DNA from 2 places in the Neopoerus faecalis genome. Region 1 is predicted to be linked to the other one. Evidence: a T-box and tRNA genes for the amino acid it is inferred to sense, from the RefSeq annotation. Region 1 holds a T-box; the other holds one or more tRNA genes.
The links. The T-box of region 1 lies ahead of tyrS (tyrosine--tRNA ligase). A T-box ahead of a tRNA ligase gene usually reads a tRNA of that ligase, here a tRNA-Tyr.
Positions count from the first base shown of each region.

Region 2: it encodes a tRNA-Tyr, which carries the amino acid that the T-box ahead of tyrS (tyrosine--tRNA ligase) is inferred to sense. The anticodon was not compared.

Region 1 covers NZ_JARFXX010000003.1:10,826-14,222, forward strand. The annotation lists gene PY311_RS04380 (DUF4179 domain-containing protein) at 1-614, shown strand, start outside; gene PY311_RS04385 (amidase domain-containing protein) at 694-1,194, shown strand; T-box leader at 1,244-1,486, shown strand; gene tyrS (tyrosine--tRNA ligase) at 1,550-2,776, shown strand; gene dapA (4-hydroxy-tetrahydrodipicolinate synthase) at 2,857-3,397, opposite strand, start outside.
Region 2 covers NZ_JARFXX010000002.1:348,306-351,702, forward strand. The annotation lists gene PY311_RS04180 (hypothetical protein) at 116-334, shown strand; gene PY311_RS04185 (recombinase family protein) at 391-1,311, shown strand; gene PY311_RS04190 (DUF4368 domain-containing protein) at 1,492-1,947, shown strand; tRNA gene PY311_RS04195 (tRNA-Tyr) at 2,079-2,166, opposite strand; tRNA gene PY311_RS04200 (tRNA-Gln) at 2,263-2,338, opposite strand; tRNA gene PY311_RS04205 (tRNA-Trp) at 2,345-2,419, opposite strand; tRNA gene PY311_RS04210 (tRNA-Glu) at 2,429-2,505, opposite strand; tRNA gene PY311_RS04215 (tRNA-Cys) at 2,509-2,585, opposite strand; tRNA gene PY311_RS04220 (tRNA-Gln) at 2,587-2,662, opposite strand; tRNA gene PY311_RS04225 (tRNA-Glu) at 2,669-2,745, opposite strand; gene PY311_RS04230 (helix-turn-helix domain-containing protein) at 2,775-3,011, opposite strand; gene PY311_RS04235 (hypothetical protein) at 3,358-3,397, opposite strand, start outside.

The DNA.
Region 1 (3,397 bases):
ACCCCGCCAACACCGCATGGCTGACGGAGCTGAATTTCTATCTGGAAAACGAGCGGGGAGAGAGGTTCAACGGCATCGTCAACGGCATTTCCGCCACCGGAAACCCGGACGATCCCTCCACGGATTCCGTCTGGCTGGACAGCCCCTATTTCTCTACAGGGGAACACCTGACCCTCCACGTCACCGGGGCTTCCTGGATCGACAAGGGACAGGAGCGGGTGAAGGTAGATCTGGCAAAGGGCACGATCGAGAACCCACCCCAAGGCGTCCGACTGGAATGGGCGGAGAAGCGAAATGCCGGCTGGGTGGTGTCTTTCAGCGCCGGGTATCGCTGGGAGAAAACGATGCATTACCAGATCTGGAAAAGCTGCTTCTATGACGAGGACGGCACGGCCCATGACATCAATCAGCGGGGAGTATCCAGCTCGCCCATGATCTTGGGCGAAATCTCCGGCGCGGAGCTGGAATCTTACGAGGCCGCCGAAAAAGCCGCGAAAGAGGAGGGGCGGTACTTTGAGACCTTTGGCCTGAAGGACTGCGCGGCGGACTGCGTGTGGCTGGAGCCCTGCTGGACCCGGATCACCGACAGCACCGCAGAGATAGTCATCAAATGAATAAACGAAAGCGTGCGCGGTTATCCGCGCACGCTTTTTACCGAGCCGCATAGGCTGGAAAGGAAAGGGGGCGTCCGCCTTGCGCTTTGCGCTCTATGACCGGCGGGCCGCCGTATTGTACGCGCACCGCTGGGCGTATGGCAGAAATCCGGCCTTTTATGACTACGAGGGATTAGGGGGAGACTGTACCAATTTTGCATCCCAGTGCATTTATGCCGGCAGCGGTGTGATGAACTTTACGCCGACCTTTGGGTGGTATTACATTGACTCGAGCCAAAAAGCGCCGGCATGGACCGGCGTGCCGTACCTCTATAATTTTCTTACGCGCGGAGAGCGCTCTGCGGGACCGGTGGCCCGCCCCTGTGACATGGAAGATGTGCGTCCCGGCGACGTGATACAGCTTTCCTTTGATGGGGAGAGCTTTCGCCATACACCGGTGGTTGTGGCTGTGGGGCGTCCGGCATCGGCGGAGAATATCCTCATCGCGGCCCACAGCTATGATGCGGATGACCGGCCTCTATCCACCTATGAATATAAGGACATCCGCTTCTTGAAGATATACGGCGTCTGGAAGCCGTAAGCGGGGAAAATGGGTTGACATTTCCGCAGCGATACGCTACAATGAGCACATTACAGCAATGAAACGGAGAAGTATGCGGATACGTTCTGCCAAGAGAGCCCCTGTTGATGGTGGAAAGGGGAGAGAGCGGCCGCTGAAATACACCGTGGAGCTGGCACCTGAACGGCTATGGCCAAGTAGGCGTGCTCCGGGTGCGCCCGTTACCGCGCTGCCGTGTGTTGGCACGGCGTGAGGCCGGTTTCCGTGAGGAAACGGCGAATCAGAGGTGGTACCGCGTATTTACGCCCTCTGTCCCAAGGGACAGGGGGCTTTATTTTATCTCTGTCCGAAATGAAATTGGAAAAGGAGAAAAACAATGCAGATTTATGAGGAACTGAAGGCCCGCAAGCTGATTGCTCAGGTCACGGATGAGGAGGAAATTCGGGAGCTGGTGAACAACGGCAAAGCCGTGTTTTACATTGGCTTTGACCCCACGGCCGATTCTCTCCATGTGGGACACTTTATGGCGCTGTGCCTGATGAAGCGGCTCCAGATGGCGGGCAACCGCCCGATCGCATTGATTGGCGGCGGCACCGGCTATATCGGCGACCCCTCCGGCCGGACGGATATGCGTTCCATGATGACCCCGGAGACGATTCAGCACAACTGTGACTGTTTCAAAAAGCAGATGGAACGGTTCATTGAGTTTGGCGACGGCAAGGCTATGATGCTCAATAATGCGGACTGGCTGCTGAAGCTGAACTATATCGACCTGCTGCGGGAGGTGGGCGCCTGCTTCTCTGTGAACAATATGCTCCGGGCCAAGTGCTATGAGCAGCGGATGGAAAAGGGCCTCAGCTTTTTGGAGTTCAACTATATGATTATGCAGTCCTATGACTTTTATCATATGTTCCAGACGGTTGGCTGCAATATGCAGTTCGGCGGTGATGACCAGTGGAGCAATATGCTGGGCGGCACGGAGCTGATTCGCCGCAAGCTGGGCAAGGATGCCTACGCCATGACCATCACGCTTCTGCTGAACAGCGAGGGCAAGAAGATGGGCAAGACCGCCAGCGGCGCCGTTTGGCTGGACCCCAACAAGACCACGCCCTTTGATTTTTACCAGTATTGGCGGAATGTGGGCGATGCCGACGTGCTCAAGTGCATCCGGATGCTGACGTTCCTGCCTCTGGAGCAGATTGACGCCATGGACAAGTGGGAGGGCAGTCAACTGAATCAGGCCAAGGAGCTTTTGGCCTATGAGCTGACGAAGCTGGTCCACGGCGAGGCTGAGGCTGACAAGGCACAGGAGGCTGCCCGTGCTCTGTTCGGCGGCAGCGGCAGCAGTGAGAATATGCCTGCGACCCAGTTGCCGGAGGCACGGTTTACCAATGGAAAAATTAACGCCATTGATTTGCTGGTGGCCTGCGGGCTGTGCAGCTCCAATGGTGAGGCACGGCGTCTGATTCAGCAGGGCGGCGCAGCGGTCAACGATCAGAAGGTGACCTCCATTGATGTGACATTTGACCAGGAGCAGTTTGCCGGTGACGGTGTGGTCATCAAAAAGGGTAAAAAGGTATTCCATCGGGCCTATACCGCTTGATTTGACAAAAAACAGAAAAATGTTGCAAAAACCGCCCTGCCCGTTATCGGGCAGGGCGGTTTTCCTGGGAAAAAATAAGGCTAATTGCTTTCAGGCAGCAAATTCCATGCGGAAAGTGCCAGCTTGATTTTTTCGGTGCTGGCAGCCGTGGGAGGACAAAGCGGCAGGCGGAGTTCTCCGGCCTCCAGTCCCATGAGATTCAGCGCAGTCTTGACAGGAATGGGATTTACCTCGCAGAACAGTGCGTCGCAGAGGGGCTTCAGCTTTAGTTGCAGCTTTCCGGCGGAGGCAAAGTCGTTAGCGAGGCAGAGTGCTGTCAGGCGGCACATTTCGGCAGGGAGGACATTGGACGCCACGGAGATAACACCGGCACCGCCCAGCATACAGATGGCGGCGGTCTCATCATCGTTGCCGGACCAGATGGAAAAATCCTCCGGGCAGAGCCGCATGGTCTTTTGCAGTTGACTGAGGCTGCCGGAGGCTTCTTTTGCACCGGCAATATTAGGATGCTGCGCCAACTCCGCATAGGTCTCCGGCTGAATATTGACCCCGGTGCGGGAGGGTACATTATAAAGGATCATAGGCGTGGAAACAGAATCGGCAATGGCCTGGTAATGCCGC
Region 2 (3,397 bases), on a different contig from region 1:
ACGCCTGCTTCTGTGATATTCATAGCATCTATGATACTATCGTTTCATTTATACTATCATTTGCTATTTGCCCTGTCAAGCTAAAATGCGAGTACGACGAGCAGAAAGGAAAACTATGGGTACGATTTTTTCCCGTGTAAAACTCAGCGGAAAGCATGTGGCCGCCCTCTTGGCGCTGATGCTGCTCTCCGCTGTGACAGCCATGCTGCTGCCTACTGCCCTGGCCAGTATGATTGACATCGGAGTGGCCGGAGAAAACCGAAACACCATCCTAATCATTGCGGCGGTGATGGCAACCCTGGCCATTCTGCGGCTCTGTGTTTATTATATCTGAGCTATTCACAGTAAAGTTGGACATTTGTATTCAGCGGGAGAAAATAACCTTGACAAATCTCGTCTCAGAAGGCCATGCTTTTGCAGTATGCCAGGGAGCATCACTTCCCCAACCCAACCTTTTTCGTGGATGACGGTGTAAGCGGTGTGACCTATGACCGTCCCGGCTTTCAGGCCATGCTGGCCGAAATCGAGGCGGGACGGGTGGCCGTGGCGATCGCCAAAGACCTTTCCAGACTGGGCCGCAACTCCGCGCTGACCGGGCTTTACACCAACTTCACCTTTCCGCAGAACGGTGTTCGTTTCATCGCCATCAACGACAACTACGACACCATTGACCCTAACCGTGTGGACAACGATTTTGCGGGCATCAAAAACTGGTTCAACGAGTTCTATGCCCGGGACACCAGCCGCAAGATCAGAGCCGTCCAGAAAGCCAAGGGTGAGCGAGGCGTACCCCTGACCACCAATGTGCCCTATGGCTATGTAAAAGACCTGGAGAACCCCCGCCGCTGGGTGGTTGACCCGGTAGCCGCTGATGTGGTGAAACGCATCTTCGACCTGTGTATGAAGGGCCGTGGTCCCATGCAGATCGCCAACCAACTGAAAGCGGACAAGGTGCTAACGCCCAGCGCATACAGGGCCTTGCAGGGCATCAAGACCCCAAACAAGAAACCGGAGGACCCCTGCGACTGGCACAGCAGTACCGTTGTGGCGATTCTGGAACGGCGGGAGTACACGGGCTGTACGGTGAACTTCAAGACCTATACCAACTCCATCTGGGACAAGAAGCAGCGGGACAATCCCCTTGAGAAGCAAGCCATCTTCCCCAATACACATGAGGTCATCATCGAGGAAGCCGTGTTTGAGAAGGTACAGCAGGTGCGCCAGCAGCGGCATCGCAATACCCGTACAGGCCGAAGCAGCATCTTTTCCGGGCTGGTGTACTGTGCCGACTGCGGTGAGAAGCTGTATTAAGGGGCGACGAACAATTACTGACCGGAGGGCGCGTTCTTTGACTGTTCTCTCCATTAGAAGCACAAGGACAAGTGCGGTACTCATTACATCCGGGAAACCGTACTCAGCCACATAGTCCTGAAACACATTCAGGCTGTGACGGGCTACATTCTGCGGCATGAGGCACATTTCCGTGCAGTGATGGAGGAACAACTCCGGCTGGAAAGCAGTGAGCAGATCCGCATCCGAAGGAAACGGCTGGAACGGAACGAAAACCGCATCGCTGAACTGAAACGGCTGTTCATCCGGATTTACGAGGACAACGCCTGCGGACGGCTGAGTGATGAGCGCTTCGATATGCTGAGCCTGACCTATGAAACGGAGCAGAAGCAGTTGGAGACCGAGTGCGTAACTTTGCGACAGGAAATTGAAGTACAGGAACGACAGAACGAAAACGTTGAGAAGTTCATTCAGACGGCGCACAAGTATGTGGGCATCGATAAGCTGGACGGCTACGCTCTGCGGGAACTGGTGTCCGCCATCTATGTGGACGCACCGGACAAATCCAGCGGGAAGCGTGTGCAGCACATTCACATCCAGTACGATGGGCTGGGCTTCATCCCGCTGAATGAGCTGATGAAAGAGGAAACGGCGTGACCGAAGTCACGCCGCACCCTTTGAAAACTCAAGGTTTTCACCATTTTTTCATTTTACTGTTTTACGACCACCCGGCCAATGATGTGACCATTATGAAAGAGGGGCACCCAGAAGCGGGTACCCCTCTATTTTGGTGGGTCAGGTTGGAATTGAACCAACGATGTTTCAGATGTCACGGTTTTACAGACCGCTGCGATCGCCAACTACGCGCACTGACCCATATGGCGGAGAGCGCAGAACTCGAATCTGATATCACTTCTGATACGATCCGCTTAGCGGGCGGTCCCCGGGCCTTCCGGGTTCACTCTCCAAATATGGCTGGGGTGGCTGGACTTGAACCAACAAATGCCGGTGTCAGAGACCGGTGCCTTGACCATTTGGCGACACCCCAGTATATTGGCAGGGATAGGGCGACTCGAACACCCACGGGCGGTTTTGGGGACCGCTGTTCTTCCGGTTAAACTATACCCCTGTATGATGATGGTGATGCCTGCGGGATTTGAACCCAGCATTACAAGCTTGAGAGGCTTGCGTCCTAACCAATTAGACGAAGGCACCAGATGGAGATACGGGTCGGATTCGAACCGACGATTAACAGCTTTGCAGGCTGTCCTCTTCAACCTCTTGAGTACCGTATCATGGCTGGGATAGTTGGATTCAAACCAACAGTGGCCGGCATCAAAGGCCGGTGCCTTAGCCGCTTAGCAATATCCCAGTATTATGGAGATCCGCGCCGGACTCGAACCGGTCATTGCAGCCGTGAAAGGGCTGTGTCCTAACCATTTAGACGAGCGGACCGTATGGCAGGGAGAAGTTCTCCCTGCATATTAAGCAACCGAGTGATCGGTAATGAGGATATCATCAATACGCACATGCAGCAGTGCAGCAAGGGCGATAAGATTATCTACAGTCGGCAGCGCAGTGCCGTTTTGCCACTTGTAAATGGCCTGCGGGGAATTGAAGCCGAATGCCATTTGTAGGTCATGCACCGTCAGCCCCGCTGCTTTGCGAAGCATCACAATATTGGTGCCTGTGCGAGCAAGGTTGATCGTTGGAATGTTCATTCTCAAATACACCTCCTATCTGAATTATTTGGCCTCATGGGCATGAAAAAGCCGCTTGTCTGCACTCAAGACAAGCGGCTTCAATAATTCAGAGAAGGAGATCCTGATAGACCGATTCTTTCAGGTCAACAGGTACTCAATCCGATCATATTCTTCTGCTTATCTTGATATGGGCGTGCTTCGCAAAAGCTATATTCCTCGCACTGGAAGATAGCCTGCCATTCGCTCATATAGAAGATAGCGGAAGAAATAGTCTTCATAGTTCTGCGTCCTTTCTGTAGAGATTTGTTCTTGGTTTCTGACTGTACTATACCACAACTCTTTCGGTTTGTCATTCAACTTGTGGTTAAATATCGCTGTTTTCTGGAGAGATGACACCATTCTCA